DNA from 2 places in the Gulosibacter sp. genome. Region 1 is predicted to be linked to the other one. Evidence: predicted binding sites of a transcription regulator. Region 1 holds the regulator's gene; the other holds the start of a gene.

Region 1 (7,840 bases):
TGCCCGTGCAACATCATCGCGATGTCCGGAGATGGTGAGTTGATTGCCACGCGCGAGCACCCGTACCCGGGGATGTTCGCGTTCGATAGTGCGAAGAATCTGGTCACCCGGGCCGAGCACGCTCACCATCGGCACATCATCGATGGTGAGCGTACGCTCGACGTTCTCGGGTTGCAGCGGATCAGTTTCCGGCAAGAGTGCCTTCCTCGAGGCCGCCGGCCAGCACGTGTGCATGCACGTGGAAGATGGTTTGACCGGCCTCGGCCCCAGTATTGAAAATAAGACGGTATTGGCCGCCAGCGTGTTCCTCAGCCAGTGACTGTGCGGTGGCCACCACGTGTGCGAGCAGCGAGGCATCAGCCGCGGCAAGCTCTGCAACGTTTTGGTAGTCAGGGGCTTTTGGCACCACGAGTAGGTGCACTGGTGCCTGCGGATTGATGTCACGGATGGCGATCACGCGCTCATCCTCAAACACTATTTCGCTCGGAATCTCACGATTAATGATTTTGGTAAAGATGCTATCGGCCATGGCGGTAATACTACTGCTCACCACCGACGCAGTTTGGTCAATATCGCCGCAACCGCCGCGGGACCCGCAGTGGATGTGCGCAGCACATTCTCACCGAGCCGCACCAGGGATGCTCCACCCGCGCGGAATCGATCGAGCTCACCTGGCGAGATGCCACCCTCCGGGCCGATGATGAGCGCGAGTGTGGGGCTCTCGGTGGATTTTTCCGTGCCTAGTTCAAGTTCGCCAATTCCGGTGTCACCATCTGGGTCGAGTACGAGTACCCGTGCCTGCCCAATTCGCTCAGCCAACTGCTTCGTGGTTGCGACGGGCAAGATTTCGGGGATTCGGGCGCGCATAGATTGTTTCGCCGCTTCCCTGGCAATGGTGTCCCATCGCTGCTGTTGCTTTGGCGTCTTTTCGGGCGACCACTTCGCCACCGACCGCTCTGCTTGCCACGGGAGCACCGCATCCACCCCGAGTTCGACTGCGGCTTGCAGTGCCATTTCGTCACGGCCGCCCTTTGCGAGCGCCTGCACGAGCACAAGTCGCGGTGAAGGCTCTGGTTCCCTCACGGAATCAGCGGTTGCACGAACCCGAAATTCGGTCGCGTCGACCTGCACCACTTCGGCCGCCACACGCGTTCCGCGCCCGTTGAGCAGCAAGATTTGCTCGCCCGCTCGTAATCGCGCAACTTTCACCGCGTGACGCGCCTCCTCACCGGTCACGGTGAGTTCATCCCCGGCAGTGGCGGAATCCCACTCCTGCTGAAGATAGGCGTGTGCCACTAGCGGCCAAACTTTCCACGCAATTTGGAGAACAGACCCGGCTTCTCGCGAGAGAGTTCCGGACCGGCCTCGTGCTTGGAGCGCTCAGCGAACTGCTGCAGTAGCTCTTTCTGTTTGTGATCGAGTTTCGTCGGGGTCCGAACCTGCAGCGTGACCTCGAGGTCGCCGCGCTGAGTGGATCGAAGCCGAGTGATGCCACGACCACGCACCGTGAGGACATCGCCTGATTGCGCGCCGACCGGGATCTCCAACTCAATATCACCGTCGAGCGCTGGCAAGGTGGTGTTCGTTCCAAACACGGCGTCGATCATCGAGATTTCAAGAAGACACTCGAGGTCGTCACCGTTGCGGACAAATACCTCGTGTTCGCGCACTCGCACCTCGAGATAGAGGTCACCATTCGGTCCGCCGCCGGGACCGGCCTCACCCTGGCCCGGCAGGTGGAGTCGCAGACCGGAGTCGACGCCGGCTGGAATGTCGACCGGAATTGTCGCCTGAGCGCGAACACGGCCCTGACCGTGGCAGGTTTCACAGGCGTGTTCGATAACCGTACCGAAGCCTTGGCAAGCGGCACACGGTGAGGTCGAAATAACGGGGCCGAGGATTGAGCGAACCTGTCGACGAACCTCACCGGAACCGCCACAATCCGCACAGGTCACCGGAGAGGTGCCCGGTGCCGCGCCGCTGCCTGCGCAGTCCTCGCAGCGTGCGGCAGTGGCGACTTGCACATCTCGGTGGGTGCCGAAGATCACTTCATCGAGGTCCAGGTCAATCCGCACGAGCGCATCCTGGCCGCGTTGCGCGCGAGAACGCGGCCCGCGACCGCCGCCCTGGCCACCGCCGAAGAAGGCATCAAAAATATCGCCAAAGCCAAATCCGCCGGCAGCATCCTGACCACCCATGTCGTACTGTTTGCGACGCTGCGGGTCGGAGAGCGTGTCATAGGCCGCCGTGACGTCCTTGAACTTCTCCCCCGCCTCCGCAGAAGGGTTCACATCGGGGTGAAGTTTCCGAGCGAGCTTGCGATACGCCTTCTTAATCTCATCTTGAGACGCATCCTGGCTCACGCCCAGGGTTTCGTAGTGGTCTGCCAAAACTGGCTGCCTCCTTGGTTATTCGGCGTGATCGTTGAACACGCGCGAGAGATACCGTGCGACTGCGCGTACAGCCGCAATATTGCGCTGATAATCCATTCGGGTGGGTCCGAGAATACCGAGTCGAGCTTCGCCACTGTCCGCAACATAGCCCGAGGCGAGGATGCTCGTCTCCTCAAACGAAGAATCCTCGTTTTCGTGACCGATCGACACCGCGACTTCATGATCCTGCAAGTCAAGTTCGGCGACCAACCGTAGCAGGACGACCTGCTCCTCCATCGCTTCCAACACCGGCAGAATCGAAGAAAAGTCGCGCTCCGTTCGCGCGAGATTCGCGGCTCCGGCGATGATGAGCCGATCGTCGCGATTCGAGTTGAGCTGGTCCACCAGTGCGGTCACGATTTGTGAGGCGATGGTCTCTTCCGTACCCGTAAAGGGGTCAGTAAGTGGTTCCAATTTGACGCTCGCATCATGCAGCGTTGTGCCGACAAGCGTCTCATTGAAGTGGTGCCGTAATTTGACGAGGGCCGTCTCACTCACCTCGTGGTCGAGCTCGATAATGCGCTGCTCAACCCGACCCGAGTCGGTGATCAGCACCGTCAGGATGCGCCGCTCACTGAGCGCGACGAGTTCCAGTCGATGAATCGACGAGGTCAGCAGCGAAGGTAGGTGCCCGATCGCCACGGAGTTCGTCAACTGCGCGAGCGTTCGAACCGAATGCACCACGAGTTCTTCCGGATCGCTCGAACGTTCGAGGAACTCCTCAATCGCGCGCCGCTGCACCAGCGAGAGCGGTCGAATCCCCGCGAGCTGGTCCACGAATACGCGATAACCCTTATCGGTCGGAATGCGGCCAGAAGATGTGTGCGGCGCGGCAATGAGCTCTGCCTCTTCCAGTTGCGCCATGTCGTTGCGAATGGTTGCCGCAGAGACGCCGAACTTGTGGCGCTCGACAAGACGCTTTGACCCCACGGGCTCTTTCGTCTCGACGTAATCGCCGATGATTGCCCGAAGCACCTCCAGGCTTCGATCACTCACCACCGACACCACTCCATCCTGATCTCATGTTCTGCAGTGCCACCGCGGCGCAGTTTCCACTGCATCACTACTGGCACTGTCAAGGTACGACTGCTAAGTCTACGCGCGTTCCCACGAAAGACACCTTCGCAGCCACCGCACTGAGATACGCTGCCAGCGAGCAAAATCAATCACCACACGAAGGAAGACGTCGTGACGCAGTACCCACCGAACGATCCGAACGGCCCGCAGCAATCCGCAAGTCAGCCCTCGGGACCCGCCCACCAGGGTGATGTGTCGATGTGGGCTCACCTGCTGAACATCGTAACCGTGATCGGCCCGCTGATCTTCTGGCTCGTGATGCGCGAAAAAAGCTCGAACTACGATCGCGAAGGCAAAGAAGCCCTCAACTTCGGAATCACCGTCTTCATCGCTTCGCTGTTGGTAAGCGCGATCACGACGATCCCCTTTATTGGTTGGATCTTGGGCGGCCTGTTGTCATTCGCGCTCGCTGTCGCCGTGATCGCGCTGGCAGTAATGGCGGGAATTCAAACGAACAAAACGGGCGGCTACCGTTACCCGTTCTCGCTGCGTCTCATTAGCTAAGGCCGGTGCCTCATCGAGGCTGCGCGGTATTCGCTACGTGAGTGTCCGAGCGATCACGTCGGCGAGCAACCTGCCTCGAAGGGTCGGAATGATTCGGCCCGCCAATGCTTCTCGGGCATCGATGAGTTCGTTACCGATCAGTTCTGCCACACCGGTGCGGGCGTCCGCCGGAAGCTCGCTAATTGGCAGCCCCTCTCGCAGTCGTGTGCGCAGCAACACGAACTCGTCGAATCGCTGTTCGCTCGTGAGAGCTTCGTGCCCCGCTGCGGGAGACTCTCCGGAATTGAGTCGATTCGCGTAGGCAGCGGGATGCTTGACATTCCAGAACCGCACGCCGTTGATGTGGCTGTGGGCACCCGGACCAAATCCCCACCAGTCGGTGTCTTGCCAGTACGCGAGATTGTGTCGCGAGGGAAATTTCCCACCCTTGGACCAGTTCGACAATTCGTACCATTCGAACCCAGCGTTGCCGAGTAACTCGTCCGCGAGCTCGTACATGTCCGCTTGCAGGTCATCATCCACTTCGGCAATTTCGCCGCGGCGGATTTGCCGGGCAATTGCGGTCCCGGCCTCAATGATGAGCGCATAGGCAGAAATATGATTCGGTGACATCGAGATCGCGTGCTCGAGAGAAGCGCGCCAGTCTTCAAGGCTCTCTCCCGGCGTACCGTAAATGAGGTCCACCGAGACCTCGAGCCCCGCATCCTTCGCGGCCTGCACCACTTCGGGGACACGCGCCGGGTCGTGCGTGCGATCGAGCGTTGCGAGCACGTGCGGAACCGCGGACTGCATCCCGAAACTCACGCGGGTGACGCCACCCCGGCGGAGCTCCTCAAGGTAGGCGCGATCAACCGAATCGGGGTTGGCCTCGACGCTGACCTCGGCACCCTCGCGAATCCCGAAGGTGTCACGCAGCCGAGCGAGCACGTCGATGAGTGCGGATGCGGGTAGCAGCGTCGGTGTGCCACCGCCGAAAAAGATTGTGCTCAGCGGAGCGTCCTGACCCGCATCGACAAGTACGCGGCGCGCGAGCGCGATTTCAGCGAGGACTTTCTCCGGATATGACTCTTGCGATACCGAACCCAGCTCGGTGGCGGTGTAGGTATTGAAGTCGCAGTAACCGCACCGCACCCGGCAGAACGGAATGTGCACATAGGCACCGAACTGTCTACCGGCGATGCCCTCCCGGACAGACTCGGGCAGGGCACCATCGGTGGGTACTGGCTTACCGTCAGGAAGGGCGCTAGGGGGCAACTCGGCCGTTCGCGTTGAAGACCTCGGCGGTGAGCGGCATTTGCTCGGCCCAGAGCGTTTCCATCTGCTCCGCGCACAGTTCAATTTCGCGCTGCGGGAAGGACGGGAATGCCGAGCCTTCGACGAGGCGACGCAGTGACAGGAAGTTCATGAGTGAGCGGGCATTCATGGTCACGTACATCGAAGAGTAAATGTTCAGTGGCAGCACCATACGGGCCACCTCTCGGGCAACACCCTCATCAAGCATCCGCTGATAGCTCGCGTAGGCAGACTCAGACTCCCGGCGAATTTCGGCGGCAACCAGTTCAGTTTGCTCCGGCGTGCCTGGGAAGAACTCGTACTTTCCGGGTCGACCCTCTTGGCGAAGATTGCGTTCCGGCGCGGGAATGTAGAAGGAAGGGCGCAGCTGACGATAGCGGCCCGATTCTTCGTTATAGCTCGCGATTCGGTGCCGCTGGAACTCACGGAATACGAAGATAGGTGCCTGGACGTAGAAGGTCATCGAGTTGTGCTCGAAGGGAGTGCCGTGGCGATCGCGCATCAAAAAGTTGATGAGTCCTCGATCTCGTTTTTGGAGTTCTTCACCGTCGCCTTCGACCGGGATACTCTGTTCTCCGATTGTCGAGACCCGTGCGGCAAAGAGCACATCGCGGTCCTGGGCTTGCGATCGGACAAGTTCGACGGTGACGTCGCTGCGGAATTCAATCTCTTCACTCACTCGTCAAGCCTATCTGTTTCTAGCTCGATTGCCTTCCGCATTGCCTGTCGTGCGCGGGCGGTGTCGCCGGATGCGCGATACGCGAGAGCGAGCCTCGCCCAGGTGCGGTAATCCTCGGGCGCGGCTTCAACTTCTGTTTTCCAACGGGGAAACTCTTCGTCTGCAGCCTGCCGCACCGGGAGCCCCGAAGGTCGCTTGGGCAAGGTGTCCTCGGGCAGTTCACCCGCATCCGCCATTTTGGCGAGCACGCGGTCTCCCTGCTGGGCAAACCGGACATCACGCCAAATGAACACAATTCCTAGCAGCGGGAAAACTATCAGCGCCGCACCCATGATGATGCCGATGAGTTCACCGCTGGTGATCATCCCCCAAACCATGCCACCAATGGCGATCAGGTAAATGACGATCAGCGCGAGTAACACGTAGACACCGATGCGGGCGCCGGACCATCGTTTCACTTGCTGTCGCCGATTCCTAAGAGTCGATCAATGCCCACGGTGAGGCCCGTTGTCTCGGGCCCCGCGTGAATAGCGAGGCGAATCCCCTGCTCATAGGCCTGATTTGACATTGTTTCGTGCCGAATCGTGAGGGTCTCGCCCCTGCCGCCGAAGATCATCTGCTGATCCGCGACCACACCACGCAGTCGAAGCGCGTGTACCGGGATGCCGGCAACGACTTGCCCGCGTGCCTCCTGGTCGGGGTTTGGTGGCGTCGGTTCGTTTCCGCGTGCCGCAGCGATGGCTTCGGCAGCTCGAACAGCGGTACCGGACGGTGAGTCGACCTTTTTGTCGTGATGTGCCTCGATGATCTCGATCGAGTCATAAAACTGCCCGGCAATGGTTGCGAGGTGGGTACCGAGCACTGAACCCACTGAGAAATTTGGGACGACGATGACCCCTCGACCAGCAGGGATGCGCTCTTCGAGACTCGCAAGGCGTTCCTGGCTCCATCCGCTGGTACCGATCACGGCGTTGATGCCATTGTCGAGTGCGAAGTTCACGAGCTTTTCTGAGACTTCGAGTCGAGTCACATCGATCAAAACATCCGCACCGAGCATCTCTTCCGGCGAGGACTTGCTCGTGAGGGCGGCGTGCAGTTCGAATGCGTCCGTCTCCTCGATGATCGACTGGATGAGCGTTCCCATCCGACCGCTGGCTCCCGACAGTGCCACTGAAATTGTCATGGCATCTACGGTACCGCCACCCAGGAACAGTTTTTGCCACACACCATTAGCATTGCGACCATGATTCATCTGGTCGATATCAGCACGGACACCGCGATCGCGAAAGAACTGCTAGAAGAGTACGTTGCCGATCGACTGCGGACCAGACCGGCTTCCGCGTCCGACTACCGTGCGCCACGACCCCACCCATCACAGTTCATCGCACCTGCCGGTCGATTCGTGATCGCCTACGACGAGGATGCTGCGCTCGGCTGCGCGGGTATTCGCAGCATCCAGCCGGGTCGGGAGTTCGTCGACAATGGTTTTGGTGGCAGCCGATGGTACGAACTCAAGCACCTGTACACGCGACCGACGGCACGCGGTCGCGGGATTGGTCAAATCATCATGGCTTCATTGAGTGAGAGTGCCAAAGTCTTTGGCGGTGACCGTCTCGTTCTCGACACTCATTCATCGCTCGATTCCGCCGCCCGCCTCTACACGAAACTCGGGTTCGTAGAGATTCCACGCTTCAACGACAATTCCAATGCCGACCGCTGGTTGGGTAAGACGCTCTAAAGGTCGGGGAACCAGTTCACACCGGTGCGCTCGCTCGGTTCCAAATGCGAGAGGTCACCAAAGAGTTTGAGTTCATCGGGCCGGATCGAACGTCGGCGAAGTACCGTAAGCGCCGTG
Region 2 (7,840 bases), on a different contig from region 1:
GCAGCTTCCACAGTGCCCTCGGGCGGCCAAGCTTCGCCGCCAACGACTCGTGGCAGGCCTCGGCGAAGGTGTACCGTCACGGTCTCGGCGCTATTCACTGGAGCCGTCGCTGAAATAGTCTCGGCGCTATTCACGAGCACCGCAGCTGCAGTAGTGGCAGCCGCCGGTGCCGGGCCAGCGCTCGAATCATCAGCGGGAATTGGCGCCGCGACTTCAGCTTCGAGATGTTCAGGGGAAGGCACATCAGATACGAGCAATCTCGTCGTCTCTGGGATGCTCCCAGCCGGTGGCCAGGCCTCGCCGCCGGCTTGGCGCGGCAAGCCCCTACGCAATTCGGTCGAGTACGTGGCCAAGGTCAGCCCTTTCGAGACTCAAGCTCGGAGATGAGCTGTGGCACGACAGTAAAGAGGTCACCGACCACGCCGAAATCGGCGACTTCAAAGATTGGGGCGTCCGCATCCTTGTTGATCGCGACGATAGTCTTCGCCGTCTGCATACCGGCCTTGTGCTGAATCGCGCCCGAGATCCCAAGCGCGATGTACAGCTGAGGTGACACCGAAACTCCGGTCTGCCCCACCTGAGCGGGTGCGGCAACATAGCCGGAATCCACCGCGGCCCTCGACGCACCGACGGCCGCGCCAAGCGCATCCGCCAGCTGTTCGACAAGCTCAAACTTCTCCGCCGAACCAAGACCGCGACCACCCGAAACTACCTTCGCCGCCCCACGAAGCTCCGGACGAGAGGAATTTTCGGTCACGGCGTCAAAGGAGACAATCTTCGCACCACGCTTTTCGGATGCGGGCACGGCCAGTGCTTCAACCGCCACCGGTTGCGCCTCGGCACGCGCATCGATCGCACCCTCACGCACGGTGATGATAGGCGCGCCAAACGTGGCTGCGGAAGTCACGTTGAATTCGCCGCCATACACGGAGTGCTGCGCAACAATGCCCTCGTCATCACGCAACACACCGGTCGCGTCAACGGCAAGCGCCGAGCGGGACCGGGCTGCATACCGTCCCGCGAGGTCGCGGCCGTTCGTTGAGTGTGAGATCAAGATGGCATCGGGGCGAACGAGTGCCGCGGCCTGCTCGAGCGCGTCCACGTGGTGAATGCCAAGTGTGTCTTCATCGGGATGTGTCGCAATGAGGCTTCGGCTCGCACCGAGTTCTGCGGCAGCTTCGGCGGCGGTGTCACTCGAGACAAGCGCGATTGGCGTACCGACGGTGGCCGCCGCGCCAATGAGTCCGGCAGCAGATTTCTCGAGCCCACCGGTTGGGAGCGTCTCGAGCACGACAAGAATGGCGTCGCTTGGGAAGTCAGTCATGAGGTAGTCCTTTGCTATGCGAGACGATTGGTGATGAGGAACTCGGCCAGTTGCGAACCCGCATCACCCTCGTCGGTGATTTTGGTGCCCGCTTCTTTGGGCGGCTTCTCTGCCACGCTCAGCATGATCGATCGCGCGACGGTGAGGTCTTCGGGGTCAATGCCCAGATCGGCAGCGGACACCACTTCAAGCGGCTTCTTCTTCGCCGCCATAATGCCCTTGAAGTTCGGGAAGCGTGCCTCGGGCAGCGCCTCCGTAATCGATACCACCGCTGGCAGCTCCGCTGACACCTGCTGCACACCACCATCGACGGCACGCGCACCCGACACCTCAGTCGCGGTGAGGTTGAGGGCCGACAAACCCGTCACATGGGGCACATCGAGCAGTTCCGCGAGCATGGCCGGCAGCACACCCCCGGCACCATCGGTGGATGTGTTCCCGGCGATCACGAGGTCAAAGCCGCCTCGCTTGATCGCAGCGGCAAGCGTTTCCGCGGTCAGACCCAGATCAGCACCGGCGAGCGCCTCATCAACAATGTGCACGGCGGAGCCCGCGCCCATCGCAAGGGCCTTGCGGATGCTCGAGGTCGCGCCTTCCGGAGACATTGAAAGGAGCGACACTTCCGCACCTTCGTTCGCATCCGCGTACGTCAACGCCGCCTCAAGCGCGCGCTCGCCAATCTCATCAACGACCGACTCTGACGCGTCTCGATCAGCAAGCCCGGTCTCAAGGTTGAGCTTGCGGTCCCCGTAGGTATCGGGGACTTCCTTCACTAACACCACGATCCGCATTGATCCATCCTCTCGTTATTTCGTCCGCTGCGTAATTCGTCCACTTACAGGCGAACGTAAGCAAGTCCAAGTCGAACGCAGTGGATTTCGGTGTTTACCGAGACCGATACGCTCTACATTGCCAATATATTAGCAAACCTTAAACCTCAGTTCTAGCCACAATTGCGCGGTATGTGTAATATATTGACCCATGAGCCTTCCCAAGATGAGGCTCAACGCACCGCCAATGAAGGAGGCAGCCCGTGAGTAACGCACCGGATGATCTAGACGCCTGGATCGGCAGGACGGAGTCCGTCGTCGACATCGCCGACAGGCGCACCGCCGCCGCTCTTGCAGCCACTCTGGATCACCCCGACACCGTCACCGAAGACTCCACGCTGTTTCCCCTCGGCCACTGGCTGCACTTCACCCCGACTGCACCGACCTCCGAGCTGGGTGTCGACGGCCACCCCAAACTTGGCGAATTCATGCCGCCGCTCGATCTTCCCCGACGCATGTGGGCTGGCAGCGCCCTCGAGTTTCACGAACCACTTCGAGTGGGGCAACAGCTCGAGCGCACCACCACGATTGAATCGATCACCCCGAAGACGGGGGTGAGCGGTCGCCTGTGCTTCGTCGTCTTGCGACACGACATCTCAGCCGACGGTGCCCACGCAATGACCGAGCGACAGACCATTGTCTATCGCGAAGCAGTCGAGGTACCCGCCGATGCCCCTTCAGCGAAGCGCCCTCCCCGACCAGCTGGCGCGGCACCCGAGGGATGGGACTGGGTCCAGCCCCGAATCTCGCCGGAAATCACGCTCTTTCGCTATTCAGCGCTGACCTTTAACTCGCACCGAATCCACTATGACCTCGACTACGTCACGAGCGTTGAGGGGTATCCGGGCCTGGTGGTCCACGGCCCACTTTCCGCAACTTATCTTGTCGATGGCTTCCTACGGACACACCCAAATGTGCAGCTCAACACGTTCGAGTTTTCCGCTCGAGCACCAATCTTCGCGAATGAACAGGTGCACGTGGTTGGGCGCGCTGAGGGTCCGGGTCGCGAATCGCTCGCCATCATCGGACCCGACGGGAAAACCTCAATCTCCGCGAGCATCCAATACAGCTAGTCCGACAGCGCGCCCCCAGCGCTCCGCCCAGAACATTACTGAACAGAAACGAGAACATAATGGAATACCTGAACGAAGAAGAGACACTCCTCGTCGAGACCGTGCGCGATTTCATTAATCGCGATGTCAAGCCGAAGGTTCGCGAAGTCGAGCACGCCAATGAATACCCTGAGCAGTGGATCGAGCAAATGAAGGAACTCGGCATCTACGGTCTCGCGGTTCCCGAAGAGTACGGCGGCCTGCCGGTCTCGATGCCCGCCTATGCGAAGGTGTGTGAAGAGCTCGCGCGCGGTTGGATGTCGCTCACCGGTGCGATGGGCGGTCACACCGTGGTCGCCAAGCTCCTCAGTGAATACGGCACCGAAGAGCAGAAGCAGCAGTACTTGCCTCGGATGGCAACCGGTGAGCTTCGCGCGACAATGGCGCTCACCGAGCCCGGTGGTGGTTCCGACCTGCAGGCCATGAAGACCATCGCTCGAACGGATGGCGATGACCTCGTTATCAACGGCTCAAAAACTTGGATTTCTAACGCCCGAAAGTCAGATCTGGTCGCGCTGCTGGTAAAGACCGACCCGAATGCGGAGCCCCGGCACCGCGGCATCTCGATTGTGCTCGCCGAAAAGGGTCCCGGATTCGAAGTCTCGCAGGACCTGCCGAAACTCGGTTATAAAGGCGTGGAAAGCTGCGAGTTGATCTTCACCGATTACCGCACGCCCGCCACGCAGATCCTCGGCGGTGTTGCCGGTAAGGGCTTCGGCCAGATGATGCGCGGGCTCGAGGCCGGTCGCATCAACGTCGCTGCTCGTGCCCTCGGAGTCGGTGCCGCCGCACTCGAGGATGCATTGAAGTACTCCCAGGAACGGGAAAGCTTCGGCGTGCCGATTTGGAAGCATCAGGCGATTGGGCACTACCTCGCCGATATGGCGACGAAACTCGTTGCGGCACAACAGCTCACGCGTCATGCCGCAGAAAAATACGACAGTGGAGCCCGCGCAGACCTGGAGGCGGGGATGGCAAAGCTATTCGCGTCCGAGGTGGGAATGGAAATTGCCCTCAATGCGATGCGCATCCACGGCGGCTACGGCTACTCGACCGAGTTCGATGTGGAACGCTACTTCCGCGATGCACCGCTGATGATCGTCGGTGAGGGCACCAACGAGATCCAGCGTAATGTGATCGCCTCGCAGCTCATTCAGCGCGGTGGTATCTAAACACCGACATTCCGGCGACTGACGCGCGAGTCATCCGGATCGAGAAAATGGGCGGTACCCGAGAGGGTACCGCCCATTTTGTGAACCGTGAGGTTGAACTTAGAAGTCCATGCCGCCGGTGGGGTCGCCAGCAGGAGCAGCACCGGCAGGAGCTGGCTTGTCTGCAACAACAGCCTCAGTGGTGAGGAACAGGCCGGCAATGGATGCTGCGTTCTGCAGTGCCGAGCGGGTTACCTTGACCGGGTCGAGGATTCCGGTAGCAACCATGTCGACGTACTCGCCCGTTGCGGCGTTAAGGCCGTGACCGGTTTCGAGGTTGCGGACACGCTCAGCAACGACGCCAGCTTCGAGACCGGCGTTGAGTGCGATCTGCTTGAGCGGTGCATCGAGTGCCCACTTCACGATCTTCGCGCCTGTTGCTTCGTCACCGACGAGCTCGAGGCCGTCCACTGCGCCAACTGCCTGTGCGAGAGCAACGCCACCACCGGCGACGATGCCTTCTTCAACAGCAGCCTTTGCGTTACGCACGGCGTCTTCGATGCGGTGCTTGCGCTCCTTGAGCTCAACCTCGGTCGCTGCACCTGCCTTGATGACAGCCACGCCACCGGCGAGCTTTGCGAGACGCTCCTGGAGCTTCTCACGGTCGTAGTCCGAGTCGGTGTTCGCGATCTCGCCCTTGATCTGAGCCACGCGGCCTTCGATCTGGTCTGCTTCGCCAGCACCTTCGATGATGGTGGTCTCGTCCTTGGTGATAACGACCTTGCGTGCGCGGCCGAGCATCTCGAGGTCGGTGGTCTCAAGCTTGAGGCCAACTTCTTCCGAGATAACCTGACCACCGGTGAGGATCGCGATGTCCTGCAGCATGGCCTTGCGGCGGTCACCGAAGCCCGGAGCCTTGACAGCAACCGACTTGAAGATGCCACGGATCTTGTTCACAACGAGGGTTGCGAGTGCTTCGCCATCAACGTCTTCGGCGATGATGAGCAGCTGCTTGCCCGACTGCATGACCTTATCGACTACGGGAAGGAGGTCCTTCACGTTCGAGATCTTGCTGTTAGCAATGAGGATGTAAGGCTCTTCGAAGACTGCTTCCTGGCGGTCGGTGTCCGTCACGAAGTACTGCGAGAGGTAGCCCTTGTCGAAGCGCATACCTTCAGTGAGTTCGAGCGTGGTGCCGAAGGTGTTCGACTCCTCAACGGTGACGACACCTTCGCGACCGACCTTGTCGATCGCTTCGGCGATGATCTCACCGATCTGCGGGTCTGCAGCCGAGATCGATGCGGTTGCAGCGATGTGCTCCTTGGTGAGCACTTCCTGCGAGCTCGAGAACAGGTGCTCAACAACAGCCTCTACAGCCTTGTCGATACCGCGGCGGACCGAGATCGGGTCGGCGCCAGCAGCAACGTTGCGCAGGCCTTCCTTGACGAGCGCCTGAGCGAGAACGGTAGCGGTGGTGGTTCCGTCACCGGCAACGTCGTCAGTCTTCTTCGCAACTTCCTTGACGAGCTCTGCGCCGATCTTCTCGTACGCATCCTCGAGCTCAATCTCCTTCGCAATCGAGACACCATCGTTCGTGATGGTGGGGGCGCCCCACTTCTTCTCGAGTACGACGTTACGGCCGCGTGGGCCGAGCGTTACCTTCACGGTGTCCGCAAGCGTGTTGAGTCCACGCTCGAGTCCGCGACGGGCCTCTTCATCAAAGGCGATCATCTTCGACATAAATTCTTCGTCCTTTCAGGACGTCAATTGGCGGTTCAAGAAATTAGCACTCAGCTAATTCGAGTGCTAGAACCATGTTGGCACTCTCACCCTGAGAGTGCAAGCAGAGCCGATCCGCTCCGCTGGCGGCGAACTATCCCTCGTAGGGGCGCACGTGTTCGGCCTGCGGTCCCTTGTCGCCGGGAACTACGTCGAACTCCACAGCTTGGCCCTCTTCGAGCGTGCGAAATCCGGGCATTTCAATCGACCGGTAGTGCACAAATACATCGCCGCTCTGGTCGTTTTCGCCGTTCAAGGTGATGAAGCCGAAGCCCTTTTCAGCGTTAAACCACTTCACGATTCCGGTGGTCATGATGTTTGTCTCCCTGCAGCGCGATAGCGCAATCGTGTCTCAACACGGCGAAGCTATCGAACGGAGGAAACGGGTGGGAGACGCATCCCGGCCTTCGCTCAAACTGCCGCTGAACGACCGGCAAACTGCAACGGCTAGCCGCCGAGCAATTCCTCAGCGTCGGCACCCGCGATCACGACGATTTCCCCGGGCTCGGCAATTTCTGCATCCACCTGCGCCTCACCGAAACCGAGCGACTCGACAACGCCAAGTGCGGCGCCCATATCCTCTTCGCTGCCGACCGCGACGATCGTAGTCGCGTAATCGGAGGAGTCCGCGTCGGTGACCGTTCCGACGTTCCAGGAATCAGCCACGAGGACGTCGGACGTAGCTCCGGCAAGACCGCCGATCCCCGCACCGTTGAGCACGGTCACCGAGATATCGGGGTCTTGTGTTGCTTCCGGGGCGGTCGGTGTCGGTGTGCTCTCGGGATCCGCAGTTGCCGGTGCCGTGGTTTCAGGCGCGGTTTCCTCGGCAATATTGGAGCTGAATTGGACCTGTCGGTCGATCAGCATCATGACGCCAATGCCAATACCGACGAGCAGCACAAACGAGGCCGCAGCGATGAGCCACGACGCGAATTTGGAGCCTCGCCCACGTGGCGCACGGTGCGCCCCGCGCCGCTTCAGGCTGGCGGGGAAATCGTCGAAACGATCCTTGGGGTACTTCACGTGGATGATTCTTTCTTGCTGCAATGGTCTCGACTGAACGTGCCGTTCAGATCGCACAACCGTACTTCAGGCGGAGCTTCAAATACTAGGACGCACGATAACGGCGCGCACGCTTACTATCGCGCAGTCGCTGCAATCGCCGTACGAGTAGAGGGTCCTCCACAAGCGCTACGGGTGATTCAATGAGCGTACCGAGAATTTGATAGTAGCGAGTAGGTGAATACCCAAAATCTGCCCGGATGGCATCCTCCTTCGCCCGCGAATGGCGAGGATGCGCTTCCTCAAAATTCAGCATCTCACGTTCCAACTCACTCAATGAGGCGCCGTGGATCGACCGGGCCGATTCGCTCATCCCTACTCCCCTCAAACAAAAGTGGACTTCGATCAAGCTTAGTTCGAGCTGACCTGCGTTCCCACGTGACGCGCGTAGACTGAGCCGCATTGCGCAGCTGAGCGGTACTGGCAATCTGCCGAATGAAACCGGTGCCGCACACTGCGACGCGTGGAAAGGTACTCCGATATGACGTTTGAAATTGAACGCACCGATGAGCAATGGCGCGAGATCTTGAACCCGGAAGAGTTCCAGATCCTTCGTCAGGCGGGCACCGAACGGCCCTGGAC

The links. Region 1 encodes HrcA, which represses chaperone genes, less so after heat shock. Its sites were predicted from a motif close to TTNGCACTCGNNNNNNNCGAGTGCNAA; they were not measured.
Region 2: a site for HrcA is predicted at 6,201-6,227, ahead of groL (chaperonin GroEL). Genes of this name have one in related genera too.

The regions. Positions count from the first base shown of each region.
Region 1 is NZ_JBQDBE010000001.1:269,303-277,142, reverse strand. It holds gene ACTHXA_RS01355 (PhoH family protein) at 1-129, opposite strand, end outside; gene ACTHXA_RS01350 (HIT domain-containing protein) at 182-529, opposite strand; gene ACTHXA_RS01345 (16S rRNA (uracil(1498)-N(3))-methyltransferase) at 547-1,296, opposite strand; gene dnaJ (molecular chaperone DnaJ) at 1,296-2,390, opposite strand; gene hrcA (heat-inducible transcriptional repressor HrcA) at 2,409-3,431, opposite strand; gene ACTHXA_RS01330 (DUF4870 domain-containing protein) at 3,621-4,013, shown strand; gene hemW (radical SAM family heme chaperone HemW) at 4,047-5,267, opposite strand; gene thyX (FAD-dependent thymidylate synthase) at 5,257-5,985, opposite strand; gene ACTHXA_RS01315 (hypothetical protein) at 5,982-6,443, opposite strand; gene dapB (4-hydroxy-tetrahydrodipicolinate reductase) at 6,440-7,168, opposite strand; gene ACTHXA_RS01305 (GNAT family N-acetyltransferase) at 7,229-7,723, shown strand; gene ACTHXA_RS01300 (histidine phosphatase family protein) at 7,720-7,840, opposite strand, start outside.
Region 2 is NZ_JBQDBE010000012.1:35,565-43,404, reverse strand. It holds gene ACTHXA_RS09385 (cytochrome b/b6 domain-containing protein) at 1-353, opposite strand, end outside; gene ACTHXA_RS09380 (electron transfer flavoprotein subunit alpha/FixB family protein) at 356-1,324, opposite strand; gene ACTHXA_RS09375 (electron transfer flavoprotein subunit beta/FixA family protein) at 1,339-2,115, opposite strand; gene ACTHXA_RS09370 (FAS1-like dehydratase domain-containing protein) at 2,358-3,227, shown strand; gene ACTHXA_RS09365 (acyl-CoA dehydrogenase family protein) at 3,287-4,438, shown strand; gene groL (chaperonin GroEL) at 4,538-6,157, opposite strand; gene ACTHXA_RS09355 (cold-shock protein) at 6,291-6,509, opposite strand; gene ACTHXA_RS09350 (LytR C-terminal domain-containing protein) at 6,644-7,219, opposite strand; gene ACTHXA_RS09345 (DUF3263 domain-containing protein) at 7,305-7,571, opposite strand; gene msrB (peptide-methionine (R)-S-oxide reductase MsrB) at 7,740-7,840, shown strand, end outside.